Regions from separate parts of the Shewanella cyperi genome, predicted to be linked through region 2. Evidence: riboswitches for the same ligand, from Rfam matches in the RefSeq annotation. Region 2 holds a riboswitch; the other holds the start of a gene.
What was found. A riboswitch is a leader RNA that binds a small molecule or an ion and turns the genes downstream of it on or off. The one in region 2 is predicted to bind thiamine pyrophosphate.
Positions count from the first base shown of each region.

Region 1: it holds a riboswitch for thiamine pyrophosphate, as region 2 does, so the genes downstream of both, JYB84_RS07085 (TonB-dependent receptor) here and thiC (phosphomethylpyrimidine synthase ThiC) in region 2, are expected to answer to the same signal.

Region 1 is NZ_CP071501.1:1,671,693-1,678,798, forward strand. It holds gene JYB84_RS07065 (LuxR C-terminal-related transcriptional regulator) at 1-532, shown strand, start outside; gene JYB84_RS07070 (M61 family metallopeptidase) at 671-2,431, opposite strand; gene hinT (purine nucleoside phosphoramidase) at 2,656-3,009, shown strand; gene JYB84_RS18520 (PaaI family thioesterase) at 3,009-4,004, shown strand; TPP riboswitch at 4,108-4,213, shown strand; gene JYB84_RS07085 (TonB-dependent receptor) at 4,264-6,495, shown strand; gene JYB84_RS07090 (YkoF family thiamine/hydroxymethylpyrimidine-binding protein) at 6,552-6,812, shown strand; gene pnuC (nicotinamide riboside transporter PnuC) at 6,830-7,106, shown strand, end outside.
Region 2 is NZ_CP071501.1:1,921,923-1,929,028, reverse strand. It holds gene JYB84_RS08300 (bifunctional hydroxymethylpyrimidine kinase/phosphomethylpyrimidine kinase) at 1-765, opposite strand, end outside; gene thiC (phosphomethylpyrimidine synthase ThiC) at 767-2,761, opposite strand; TPP riboswitch at 2,886-2,984, opposite strand; gene JYB84_RS08290 (hypothetical protein) at 3,137-4,273, opposite strand; gene trhA (PAQR family membrane homeostasis protein TrhA) at 4,827-5,486, shown strand; gene JYB84_RS08280 (DTW domain-containing protein) at 5,504-5,998, opposite strand; gene JYB84_RS08275 (error-prone DNA polymerase) at 6,094-7,106, opposite strand, start outside.

The DNA.
Region 1 (7,106 bases), 250 kb from region 2:
CAAGGTTCAGCCCGAAGACATGGCCGATCGTCTGTATCAGAGCCAGGTGTCCCTGGTGGTGATGGATCTGGCTACAGTGGATCTGCAAAAAGCCTATCAACTGCAACGCCTGATTGAGCGTGAACACGCCGGGATCAAGGTGATCTTTGTCCATTTTCCCCGTCAGGTGGATGGCCGCTTCCTGATCCATCAGTCTGTGACCGCGGGGGTGTTTTACGCCGATGCCAGTCTGGCGGACATCAGCGAAGGTCTGGGGGAAATCCTCAAGGGCCGCAGCCAGATCCCGGCCACACTGCAGGGCAATGGTGCCGATGAAGCTGAGCTGGACAGCGACAGGTTGACCATTCGCGAGCGTGAGGTGCTGCAGGCGCTGTTATCCGGCAGCACCAATCTGGATATCGCCAATCAGCTGTTTGTCAGCGAAAGTACCATCAAGACTCACCTGTACCGCGCCTTCCGCAAGATTGGGGTATCAAGCCGTGGCCAGGCCATCGCCTGGGCCCAGACCCATCTGCACGAGGTTCAATTGTAGAAAGGTTCAGTTGTAGAAAGGTGCAGTTGTAACAGGTGCAGTTGTAACAGGTGCAGTTATAAAAAGCACTCTGGTTCAGGACAATAAAAAACGGGGCTAGGCCCCGTTTTTTATTGTCTGCTTTTTATGGCCCAGGGCTTAACAGTCGAGCCAGGCCTTGATTTTGCTTTCATCTTCCAGGTGCAGCGACACTGTATCCAGTGGCGCTGAGCGCAGCGGCAGCGAGCCCGTCATCAGCTCGTCGCGGCGGAACCAGTGCAGGGTGATTTCACCGCCTGGCTCAAAGCCCTGCAGCAGGCTTTCAAAGTTGCCATTGACCTGCAAACCATCGGCGGCGATCAGCAGATCGCCGGCGCTGAGTCCGGCACTGTGGGCGGCACCGCCCTCGGCGACCGTCTGAATGCGCACCCCCAGGCCCTCGGCCTTGTACTTGGCGCCCAGGCTCAGCTTCAGTGGTGTTGGCTTGCCGCCGCCATTGTCGCTTTGACCCGAGGCGGCCCTGAGCTCCATCCTGACGCCAAATTCCGCCAGCAGTTCGGCGAGCGGCAAATCTTCTGTGTTATCAAGCCAGGCAAACAGCTCGGCGGCATCCCGTCCCAGCAGTTCACTCACCAGTTGCTGATGGGTGTCATCATCCGTGCCTATGGAAGTCAGGCCGTGGCGCTGCCACAAAAGGCGCATCACATCGTCGAGGGACTTGCCGGCATCGCGGCGCAGCACCAGATCCAGCATCAGGGCAAACAGGGCGCCTTTGGTGTAATAGCTGACGATGGCGTTCTGGGCATTCTCATCCTGTTTGTAGAACTTGGTCCAGGCGTTGAAACTGGAATCCAGCAGGCTCTGCTTGAAGCGGCCAGTGCCACGGTAGACCCGGGTCATGGTCTCGCTCAGCATGTCCAGATACTGGCCAACATCCACGCGGCCGGCCCTCAGGGTCAGCAGATCGTCATAGTAAGAAGTGATGCCTTCATAGGCCCACAGCTGACGGGTATAGCTCTCGGCCGCCAGTTCATATGGCAAAAAGCGCTTGGGTTTGATGCGCTTGACGTTCCAGCTGTGAAAGTACTCGTGGCTGCACAGGGACAGGTACACCCGGTAGTCGCGGTTGACCTCGGCGTCCTGGGTGAGGGGCAGATCCTTGCGTGAGCATACCAAAGCAGTGGAGCTGCGGTGCTCCAGGCCACCAAAGCCATTGTCCAGCACGGTCGTCATGAACAGGTATTCACTGAAGGGCGCCGGGGTGGCGAACATGTCTATCTGGGTTTCGCAGATGGCCTTGAGATCCTGACACAGGCGGTCCATGTGGCAGCGATGGCGACCGCTCAGCACCACATGGTGTGGCACGCCGCGGGCCTCAAAGCTTGCCAGGGTGAAATCACCCATCTCCACCGGATGATCGATAAGGGCATCGTAGCTTTCGGCCTCGAATTCGCCAAAGCCCCAGGCCTCGCCGCTTGAGCGCGGCAATGTGGTGGCAAGGCGCCAGTGGGCCAGTGCGCTGTCCTTGGGCGCGCTGATGCTGACCCTGTGGGGCAGCTGCTCCTGACCTTCCACCGCCAGGAACACGCTGGAGCCGTTGAAAAAGCCGTGGGTCATGTCGAGATGAGCGCTGCGCACCGAGAGGTCAAAGGCATAGACCTGATATTTGATGCTGACCGGCGCAGTGCCGTCGCAGTCGAGCTGCCAGCTTTGTTTGTCCAGTTGGCTAATTCCGACCTTGTGGCCTGCGGTGCTGGCGCTCAGACCAATCAGGTTACGGGCGAAGTCGCGCACCATGTAGCTGCCGGGGATCCAGGCGGGCAGGGTGAGGCGCTGGTTTTTCGCCGGTTGGCTCAGCAGCAGGGTAACGGAAAACAGGTGTGCCTTGGGATCGCAAGCGTCAATCTGATAATGGATCATGGGTATAAATCCTGGGGAAATTCAGTGGCGCCATGCTGCCAAAAAAGCCGCTGTGACGCAAACGCCCTGCGGTCTGGCCAGCTCAATCCGGGCCGCGAAAGGGAAAATCGTCTTGATTCGCCTGCCTGTGCCGCTCGCGCAAGGCGCTGGCTTGCTATTATAATGTCATTGAATTCTATGGCAGAAGCCTAACTATCATCACTCAGCCCCAGTCGGAGTCCAAGATGGCCGAAGAAACCATTTTCAGCAAAATTATTCGCCGTGAAATTCCCGCCGAAATTCTGTACCAGGACGATTTGGTGACCGCGTTTCGCGATATTCATCCCAAGGCGCCGACCCACATTCTTATCGTGCCCAATCACCTGATCCCAACGACCAATGACGTCAAGGCCTCGGATGAATTGGCTCTGGGCCGTATGGTGACAGTGGCGGCCAAGCTTGCCGCCGAGGCCGGCATTGCTGAGGACGGTTACCGCATTATCATGAACTGCAATAGGCACGGTGGGCAGGAGGTGTATCACATTCACCTGCACCTGCTGGGTGGCGCGCCCCTTGGCCCCATGGTGAGCCTGCGCTGATGAAGGTCAATCCCGAGTTCTTTCCCCTGACCGAGCTGGCCAGCCGTTTTGTCAATCAGCTGGCCCAGTGCCGGCGCCTGGGCTTGTCGGTACTGGAGGCCAGCGAGCACCATGTGCTGATTGAGCTGCCCTACAGCCGCGCCTTGATTGGCTATCCGGACACCGGGGTTATCCACGGCGGGGTGATCACCACCTTGATGGACACCGCCTGCGGCTGCGCCGTGGTCTGTGCCATTCAGCAGCAATTCGGTTCGCTGGAGATTTCACCCACTCTGGATCTGCGGGTGGACTACATGCGCCCGGCCGAACCCAACAAGAGCGTCTACGGTTTTGCCGAGTGTTACCGCCTGTCATCCAACATCGCCTTTACCCGCGCCATCGCCTACCAGGACAGCATAGATAAGCCAATCGCCCACGCGGTGGGGGCTTTTATGCGCATCAGTCCGGAAATGGTGGGTGAGAAATTCCGCCAGGCGCTGCTGGAGCCTGGGCATGTGCTGGGGCCACAGGTGCAAAGCCTGCAGGCCGAAGCCCAGAAACCCGGGGATGGCGCCGCCGCGGCCCTGGATGTGAAGCAGATAGTGCGTCAGGTAACCGAACTCAACGACTTCAGCCCCCTGCTGGAGCAGGTGCCCTATGCCCGCTTTATCGGCATGGAGGCTTCGCGTTTTGGTGATGAGCTGGTGTTCCGCCTGCCGGCGAAAGACACCAACATAGGCAATCCCGTGGTACCGGCCATCCACGGCGGTGTGATTGCCGGCTTTATGGAAATGTCTGCCATAGTGCAGCTGATGGTGTTTATGCAGACCTCCAGGGTGCCCAAGGTGGTGGATTTCTCCATCGACTACCTGAGGGCCGGTTACCACAAAGACACCTTTGCCGAGTGCCGAATCACCCGTCAGGGCCGCAGGGTAGCCAACGTCAACATCAACTGCTGGCAGACCAACCGCAAGCAGCTGGTGTCCACCGCCAGGGCCCACTTCCTCATCGATTGAGCGACGGCCTTGAAGTGCTGAAATCGGCGCCGTGACCGGGCGCCGATTTTCATTGATGGCTTGCAACAAAAGTATCACTTTGCTTTTTGACTCGGGTATAATCGTCGCTGCCAAGGGGTGTCTGCCGATTGCAGACTGAGATGTCACATGACAAACCCTTAGAACCTGATCCGGCTGATACCGGCGTAGGAATGGGCCATCTGCACACTTCTAATCCGCTAAAGCGTTGCCGGATCTCAAACCAGACATTTGAGGTCCTATTTTGAGCAAGACATCGTTCAGTAAAAGTTTTTCTTCTCCGCTGCTGACCAAGGCGCCTGTGGCCCTGGCGATTGCGGCTGCCCTGGGCTCGGTTGCTGTTCAGGCCGCCGACGCGCCATCCGACAAGGCCGGTGCCGATCCCGAAGCGATGGAAGTCATGTTGGTGACCGCCGATTTTCGCGGTATCGCGGTGGAAAAAATTCCCTCCAGTGTGACCGTGATAGATGCGCAGAAAATCGAGGATGAGGGCGCCCGTCATTTTGAAGATCTGCTCGGCACTGTGGCCAACTTCAACTGGTCAGGCGGTACTTCCAGACCCCGCTATTTCCAAATTCGCGGTGTTGGCGAGCAGGAAGAATACAAGGGCGCGCCCAACTCCTCCATCGGCTACCTGATTGATGATATCGACCTGTCGGGTCTGGGTATGGTGTCCAGTATGTACGACATGCAGCAGGCGGAAGTGCTGCGCGGCCCCCAGGGAACCCGCTACGGCGCCAACGCCCTTGCCGGTCTGATTTACCTGAAAAGCAAGGACCCCACAGAGACCTTTGAGCACGGCGCCCGGGTGTCGCTGGGTAATGACAATCTGCGCACCTTCAGCGGTTTCAGCTCAGGCCCCATGATGGACTCGGGGGAACTGCTGTATCGGGTGGCACTGGAAAAACACTATCAGGACGGCTTCAGGGACAACCTGTATCTTGACCGCAGTGACACCAACGAGCGTGACGAACTGTCGCTGCGGGCCAAATTTCGCTGGTACGCCAGCGACACCACCCAGGCCGATCTGGTGCTGATGCACGCCAACTTTGACAACGGTTACGATGCCTGGACCTTGGACAACAATGGTTTCGATACCCTGACCGATGCGCCGGGCACAGATAATCAGCGCAGCACAGGCATAGGTCTCAAGCTGCATTTCACCGATATTGAGGGGGCCGAACTGACCTCGCTCACCTCCTACGCCGCCACCGATCATCACCATGGCTATGACGGCGACTGGGCCAACCCAGAATTCTGGGCGGCAAGACAGTGCGTCGATGATTACGATGTCAACGAGAACGGCGACTATGAGGAGCTGTTGCCCTGTCAATACGATTACACCTGGGACAAGCGCGGTGACAGGGCCACAGTGTCCCAGGAATTTCGTCTGACCAGCACGGATGCGGGCCGCATTTTCGATGGCAGCACCGACTGGCTGCTGGGGATCTACGGCATGGATCTCAAGGAGGACAATAACACCGAGTCCTTCTACAACGCTTGGCCCGATGAAATGCTGATCTCCAGCTACGAGGCCCGCAACCTGGCACTGTTTGGCCAGCTCGACAGCGATCTCGGCCAGGGTTACAACCTGTCGGTCGGTGCGCGTCTGGAGCGTCGTCATGCAGAGTACAGCGACGATGCCGGTGATGCCTTTGACCCGTCAGAAACCATGTGGGGCGGTCATATTGCCCTGGGCAAGGCCCTCAACGACAGCCACAATCTCTATCTGCGTTTGGCCCGAGGCTACAAGGCCGGCGGATTCAACATGTCGCTGCCGGTGGAGCTGGCCGACAAGAAGGAGTTTGATACCGAGATCCTCTACAACTATGAAATCGGTCTCAAATCCAGCTTCTTCGAGGGCAACGCCGACACCAAGCTGGCGCTGTTCTACATGGACAGACAAGATCAACAGGTATCCGCTTCCCAGCAGGATCCCGAAAAGCCGCAGCGCTTTATTCTGTTTACCGAAAACGCCGGCAGCTCCAGCAACTACGGCGCCGAGCTGGAAGGTAACTGGTACGCCAGCGACAACCTGCACTTCTACGGCAGTGTCGGCTATCTGCAAACCGAATACGGTGACTACAGCTATCAGGACAAGTATGGCGGCGAGGTGGATCTCAGCGGCCGCGAGCTGGCCCATGCCCCCAACTGGACCTGGGCGGTCGGTAGCACCTGGCGCAGCGATCGCGGTTTCTTTGTCAACCTCAATGCCAACGGCAAGAGCCAGTTCTACTATTCTGACTCCAATGATTCCAAGTCCAAAGGCTATGGGGTAGTGAACGCCAGAATGGGTTACGAGGCCGATGCCTGGTCTGTGTATCTCTGGGGGCGCAACCTGCTGGACAAGGAATACGGCGTCCGTGGCTTCTACTTCGGCAACGAGCCGGACAATGGTTGGGCCGATAAGCAATACATACGTTATGGCGATCCAAGGGCCTTTGGCCTGACCTTTGATTTGCGCCTGATGTAATCCGCAGAAAACAGGCGGGCCCGGTTAACCGCTGGGCCCGCCGGAGGGAAAAAGTAATGAAACTGACAGCCGAAATCAGCATGTACCCGCTTAAGGAAGACTATGTGGCTCCCATCCGCTGGTTTATCCAGCGCCTGGACAGCTATCCCAATATTGAGCGCCGCACCAATGCCATGGCGACCCAGGTGGTTGGGGACTATGCCGAGGTGATGCAGATGTTGGCCACCGAGATGCAGGCCGCCCACCAGCAGTTCGGCAAGGCAGTATTTGTCTGTAAATTTATCGGTGGCGCCCTGGATCTGGGCCACAGCGAGTGACGGACGTGGCAGAAGCAATGACGGCCTGGTTTGGCGCCCTGATGACCCCCTTGCAAACGGCGCTCGGTGAGATGCACGCCATGACGGTGTGGGAAGGTGTGGCCGTGCTGTTGGCGCTGGCGTATCTGCTGCTTGCCATGCGCGCCAGTGTCTGGTGCTGGGCGGCGGCGTTCCTCAGCACCGCCATTTATACCGTGCTGTTTTTCAAGGTGATGTTGCTGATGGAATCTTTTCTCAATGTGTATTACATGGCCATGGCCTTCTATGGTTATTGGCAATGGAGCAGGGGCGGGG
Region 2 (7,106 bases):
CACCACATAGCCCTGGGCCAAAAAGGCCGCAGCCGCGCTCGCCAGGGTGCAGCCGCTGCCGTGATTGTTATCGGTCTGTACCCTTGGGTTGGTGAGCCTGAAGCCCATGTTGCTGTGCAGCGGCGAGCAGTCATTGAGCTCGCCCAGCAACATCAGATCTTCGGCCTCGGTGGCCAATCGCCCATGAAGGGAAAGATCGCCACCCTTGGCAAACAGGCTGCCCCCGATCCTTGCCTTGAGCGTTGTGGCCGCCTGGTGCCAATCGACCTCATTTTGAAGTTTTTCCTTGCCCGTCATCTGCGCCAGTTCGGCCACATTGGGGGTGATGATGGTGGCAAGCTCGAACAAGGGACTGAAATCGAGCCGACCACTGCCCTGTTGCAATGTATCGCCGCAGCTGGCCACCATCACGGGGTCGAGCACCAAGGCTACCTGGGGCACATGGGTAGCCAACCAATCCGCTAGCAAGTTGAGCTGGGCCTGATTTGCCAACAGACCAATCTTGATGGCAGCGGGCGGCATGTCGGCAAGCAAGGTTTCCAGCTGGGCCAGCAACATGGCATCGGATACCGGCTCCACCAGGGTCACGGCCACCGAACTTTGGGCGGTCAGCGCCGTGATTATTGTGCAGCAGTGGCAACCCAGGGCATTGATGGTCGCCAGATCCGCCTGAATACCGGCGCCACCGCCGCTGTCGGAACCGGCTATGGTCCAAACTATCGGTTTCTTAAAGGCCTCGGGAATGGATTTGGCTTTGGCTTCCATGCTATTCCCCTGAAATGGGCTCAAGCACCCCATCCACATGATGCTCGCTGTACAGGGCACCACCGGCATCACGGAAGGCACCGGACATTTTCGCCATGCCGTCCCGGGCAATGCTGCTCTGCACAGCTATGGCCTGCACTTCGATGGCCTGTGATGCAGTTCCAGCCGTCTTGGCTGCTTCCAAGCCGGCGGCGTAGTCACGCACGTCCTGGGTGATCTTCATCGAACAAAACTTGGGACCGCACATGGAGCAGAAATGGGCCACCTTGGCCGACTCCTGGGGCAAAGATTCATCGTGATAGGCACGGGCCGTGTCGGGATCCAGCCCCAGGTTGTACTGATCTTCCCAGCGGAACTCAAATCGGGCCTTCGACAGGGCATTGTCCCGCAACTGGGCGCTTGGATGGCCCTTGGCCACATCCGCGGCGTGGGCGGCAATCTTATAGGCGATTAGGCCCTGTTTGACGTCTTCCTTGTTCGGTAACCCGAGATGTTCCTTCGGCGTCACGTAGCAAAGCATGGCGCAACCGTACCAGGCTATCATCGCCGCCCCTATGCCGGAGGTGAAATGATCGTAGCCCGGGGCTATGTCTGTGGTCTGGGGACCCAGGGTATAAAACGGCGCTTCGGCGCAGTGCTCAAGCTGCTTGTCCATGTTCTCCTTGATGAGCTGCATGGGGATATGGCCGGGACCTTCAATGATTGTCTGCACATCGTATTCCCAGGCGATTTTCACCAGTTCCCCCAAGGTTTCCAGCTCAGCAAACTGGGCCTCGTCATTGGCATCGGCGATTGAACCGGGACGCATTCCGTCACCGAGAGACAGGGAGACGTCGTAGGCGGCGCAAAGCTCACAGATGTCGCGGAAATGGGTGTAGAGGAAGTTTTCCTTGTGGTGACTCAGGCACCACTTGGCCATGATGGAGCCGCCGCGGGACACTATGCCTGTCACCCGCTTGGCCGTCATGGGCACGTAACGCAGCAGCACACCGGCGTGAATGGTAAAGTAATCCACCCCCTGCTCCGCCTGCTCAATCAGGGTGTCACGGAACACTTCCCAGCTGAGATCCTCGGCTATGCCGTTTACCTTCTCCAGCGCCTGGTAGATGGGCACTGTGCCTATCGGCACCGGCGAGTTGCGCACTATCCATTCGCGGGTCTCGTGGATGTAGCGACCGGTGGACAAGTCCATCACAGTATCTGCGCCCCAGCGGGTGGCCCATACCAGTTTTTCCACCTCTTCCTCGATGGATGAGGTCACCGCCGAGTTGCCTATGTTGGCATTGACCTTCACCAGGAAATTACGGCCGATGATCATCGGCTCTGCCTCGGGGTGGTTGATATTGGCGGGGATGATGGCGCGGCCGCGGGCCACTTCGTCACGGACAAATTCAGGGGTGATAGGCTGGCCCACCAGAGCACCGAAGGCTTCACCGGGTTTGCGTCGCGTGAGTTGTTCATCCCACCCATCGCCGCTTGTGTCAGCGGCCCGGGCCAGGTTTTCCCGAATGGCTATGTATTCCATTTCGGGGGTGATGATCCCCGCTCTGGCATAATGCAGCTGGGTCACCCTCTTGCCGGCCTTGGCGCGGCGCGGTTTGAGCAGCGCATCGAAGCGCAGGTGATCCAGTCCCTCATCGGCAAGGCGTTGCTGGGTGAATTGGGAGCTGACACCTTCAAGGACCTCGGTATCATCCCGTTCCAGGATCCAGGGGCTGCGCAGTGCAGCCAGTCCCCTACGGACATTGATGTTGGCGGCCGGATCGCTGTAGGCGCCGGCACAATCATAAACCCGGATTGCCGGGTTGGGCTCCAAACGAATGCTGCCATCTGCGGCGGCAATGCGGGTATCAGTCTGGTGGATCTGCCGCATGCCAACCCGGATATCGGCACGGGAGCCCTGCAGGTAGATTTTTTCTGAATTGGGATGGGCCAGCGGCTTGAGGTTTTCAATAAAAGCCTGGGCGGCGGCACGGGTTTCACGACGGTTTGACATAAGCAAGCTCACTCTTTTGAAAGATGAATTTGCTTGTCGGGGAACAGAGAGAAGTTGAGTCAGCGTCGGGAAAAATCCACGGCCATTGCGCCCGTTGGCTTTATCCCAATGATCCCCCATTGCAGGGGGATCCCAGCTTGTTTCCTTCGCAGGTCTTAACCCGATCAGGTTCAACGGATCCCGAATTAACGGTCTCAGCCCTAAGGCACTCCGACAAGTGGCCGCAGTATAACCATGGGCGCAATTAAAACACAAGGGGGTTTATGCGCCGCCAAAAATCATAAACCAATCTAATTTTTAGAGCCTTTATCGCATTGTATTTTATAGCAATAAACAAATCATTTAATGCAATATGAATGTTGCAATCTAATTGTTTCACCTGTTTATTTTCCGCCCCATGCGCTCCAGATGGCGATTGATGCCTTCCTTGATGGCCTGTTTTACCTTGTCTCCACCACAGTTAAAGGGGAAGCCGGGATTTTCCGCATGGGGATTCAGCGGCGTTGGCACCTTCACTATCCGATAGCAGGTATCCCCTTTCTTGATAATGCGATTGGGATCGAGTCTGTGATCCAGGGTACTGGGTTTATAAATGTCATCGGCATTGGGCACCTCCAGCACCTCCATGTCAGGCAACATCTCGGACATACCGCCGGGAGTGGTCTTTCGGTCTGCATACTCCTGCCCCGATGCCGTCAACGCCTGGGTATTTTGTTTGGCAATGAAGCGACTGGCGGAGGTGGAAAAGTCCAGCTTTGGCTGGGCATCCACGGGCGTTCGGGCAAATTGATTCTGCGCTGCCGCTTGCCCTGCTTGCTTGTCCTGCTCCGCTTCCGGCAATGGCTCTTGCTCCTGCACCAGCCCCTCTACCTGAGTCACTATTTGGGCTGCCTTTTTAGTCTCCAGCTTTGGCTTGGGATTGGGCTTGGGCTCAGTCTCAACCTCAGGCTTGGCATCGGCTTGAATGGGTTCAACTGGTGCTTCGTTCGGCAATGGCGCCGAAGGTTCAGGCGGCAATTCAGCAATGACTGGCGCAGGCGGCGCAACATACAAATAGGATTTCAGGGGTGGGGGCTTTGGCTGTTGCTTTGATAGGGATTGGGGTATTTGCCAGTTGAGTGTGGACAGCAGAGCCACAATGCCAAGGTGCAGCAGCAGCGCCAAGGCGGAAAAGGCCAGCAATTGGCCTTTGCCAAAAATCTTTAGCGCCGGCTTTGCCTCCCCAGGCCCTTGCACTTCAGCCTCTTGCTGCAAGTCGGGCAATGCGTGCTCTGGATGTAAAGGCACCGGATGTAAGGGCTCTGGCTCATCGCCCCCAATAGCCATGGGCAGCAAAGTGACATTCAAGCCCGCGGGATTGAGGATTGGTCCATCATCGCTTGCAAAGGCGATATGCCGGTTTGAACCGGGCGATAGCCGATCCGCTGGCAGATGCTCAGGCAGCAGGACGGTGTCAGCCTCTATTTCTGCCTCTATGTCGTCCTTGATTAATCCAAACACGCTTGTCCGCATAATAACGTCTTTCCCGAATTTCCCCAGGCCACAGCGCTGAGCCACACATTCATAGGCCGTGCATTGAACTGCTTGCGTTGACAGCCAATGGCTTTAAAGCCAATTGCTTTAAACGCATTGCACTGAAGGCCAACTGTCAGCAGGAGCTGTGAGGCTATTCGGGGTTCCTTGTCCTTTTTCCTTGAGTCTGGTGTTCGAGTCAACTTAAGCAGAAAAGTTCAGCCGCTATGGGGCGGTCACATTTTTACCCACAAAATCAGTTTGTTTGGGAAGCGAATGGGAAACCATAGCGCAGCCGTCCTGCATCCCGAATAGAAAGTGCAAGGCACTCGTCCGAGTTATCAACCAATGGCAAAACCAGCCATTTGCCTCAGACAAGACACAGCCCAAATTTAAGCGTACACTTGTAAGCTTAATTCTTGCCCCGCGGCGCCGTCGGTGTTAGATTCATTGCTCTATTTTTACCGTGTGGCTTTTTTTACTGTGTAACTTTGCTGCCAGGTTTGTTAGCCCAAAGGCATCGCCAGCCCATAGACATTCCATAAGGATCATCATGACACCAACCAAGGCCCAGGCCGCCTATTCACCCAGGGAAGAGTTGGCCAATAGCCTGAGCCATGGCCTTGGGGTACTGGCCGCTCTTGCGGCCACGGCGCTGATGCTGCTGCGGGGCTCGTCCGTGCTCAGCACTGCCCAATTGCTGGGTGTGTTTATCTATGGTCTGAGCATGGTGCTGCTGTTTGCCTGTTCCACCGCTTATCACTCGGTTAAGGATCCCGCGCGTAAACAGAAACTTAAATTGTTGGATCACTGCGCCATCTATCTGCTGATCGCCGGCACCTACACCCCGCTGATGATGATAAGCCTGGCCAAGGCCAACGCCGACTGGGTGTTGCTGGCCATCTGGTTGCTGGCCCTGGGAGGGATAGGATTCAAGGTGCTGTTTCTGCACAGATTCAAGGCCATCAGTCTGCTGTTGTACCTGGCGATGGGCTGGCTGTGCATGACTGTGCTGGATGAGCTGATTGCCGGGCTTTCCCCGCTGGGATTCCAGCTGTTGCTCAGTGGCGGCTTATTTTACAGCCTGGGGGTCATCTTCTATGCGGTTAAACGCATTCCCTTCAATCACGCCATCTGGCACCTGTTTGTGCTGCTGGGGGCCCTGAGCCACTTCCTGTGCATCTATCTGACGGTGCTGCCCACCGCCGTCTGACCGCCCTGCTTTACGCTTTACTGGCTCTTTACTGGCTCTTTACTGGGTTGGCCCTGCATCTTTAACTGCCACAGTTCGAACTGATCCATCAAGATCAGGGCTTGCTGCTGCCGACCGCTGGCCTGCCACAGGGCGGCGATGCACTCGGCGGTACAGAGGCCATCTTCCCTTTGATTGCGCCTCAGTCTGAATCTTGACGGCGGCAGCTGGCTTAAGCTGACCCGTGGCAACACTTGCAGCCAGGGGCTCTGGCGCAGCATCTTGTGGGCCTCCTGCCAGGTGCCATCGAGAATGATCACCTGATCCGTCTCGCGCAATTCATCGGCTGCAATCCTGGGTTCATCGGCGTCGGCCGGATACAGCAGATAGGTGCCTGACGTTGGCAACACCAAGGGCTGACGCCGCTGCCACAGCAGGCGGCGACACAACTGCGGAAACAACTGCAGCGCCAGTTGCGCACTGTTGTCGCTGCGCCCCAGCTCCCGCTCATGGGTCAGCAAGAGTATCTCCATTTGCTCCTCTTTGGCTCCGCTATTGAAAGGGCTCCGTCATTGAATGGGATCAGCCGTTGAATGGTCGCAGCCAGGGTATTGGGGCCCGCCTGCGGCTAATGAAAGTCCCGGGATGTTACCAGCAAATCGGCCATCAGGGCGGAAATATCTTCCAGGCGCCCGGCAATCACATGGGTCACCCCATCGGCGTGTTCCACCACCCCATCTACCTTCAAAATTGTTGATGTCAAATAAGGTTTTCTCTGGGCCCTGGCGGTACCCATCCAGACCACCAGATTAATATTGCCCGTCTCATCCTCCAAGGTAATAAAGGTGACTCCCGATGCAGTGCCGGGCCTTTGCCTTCCGGTCACCAAACCGGCCACCCGCACCACCTGGCCGTGACGGCAGTTTGCAAGCGCTTTTGCAGTCAAACATTTTGATAACAGATTGCGCTCGCGCAGCAGTAATATGGGGTGGCGTCCCAGGCTCAGACCCTTGCTGTCATAGTCGGCCCGTAAACAGTGCACCTCATCGGGCGCCCGCAGCTGCACCCGGGTATCCCGTGACAAAGGCTCATCGAACAGCGGCAACGACGCCTGGCGGGCAGCCAGTTGCCAGCGGGCCTGGTATCTGTGCCCCGCCAGCGCCTTGAAGGCATCGGCTGCCGCCAGGGCCTCCAGCTCGCGGCGCCCAAGCAGGGGTTCAAGCTGCGACAACTGCTCAAATCCGGCCGCAGGGCGCTTATCAAGCACGGCTGCCATGGCTCGGCGGCTCAAGCCCTTGACCATGCGAAAGCCGAGGCGGATGGCAAAACCAGATGCAATCGGCGTTAAATCGTTATCCCACTGGCTGTGATTGATGCACACATCCAGCACTGTCACCCCATGGCGCCGTGCGTCCTGCAGCAGTTGCGACGGGCTGTAAAAGCCCATGGGGTGGCTGTTGAGCAAGGCGCAGCAAAAGGCCGCCGGAAAATGGTGCTTGAGATAGGCAGACACATAGGCCAGCAGCGCGAAGCTGGCGGAATGGGACTCGGGGAAACCGTATTCGCCAAAGCCGCGTATTTGGCGGAAGATCTGCCGGGCAAAGTCCTCGCTGTAGCCCCGCGACTGCATGCCCTTCAGCA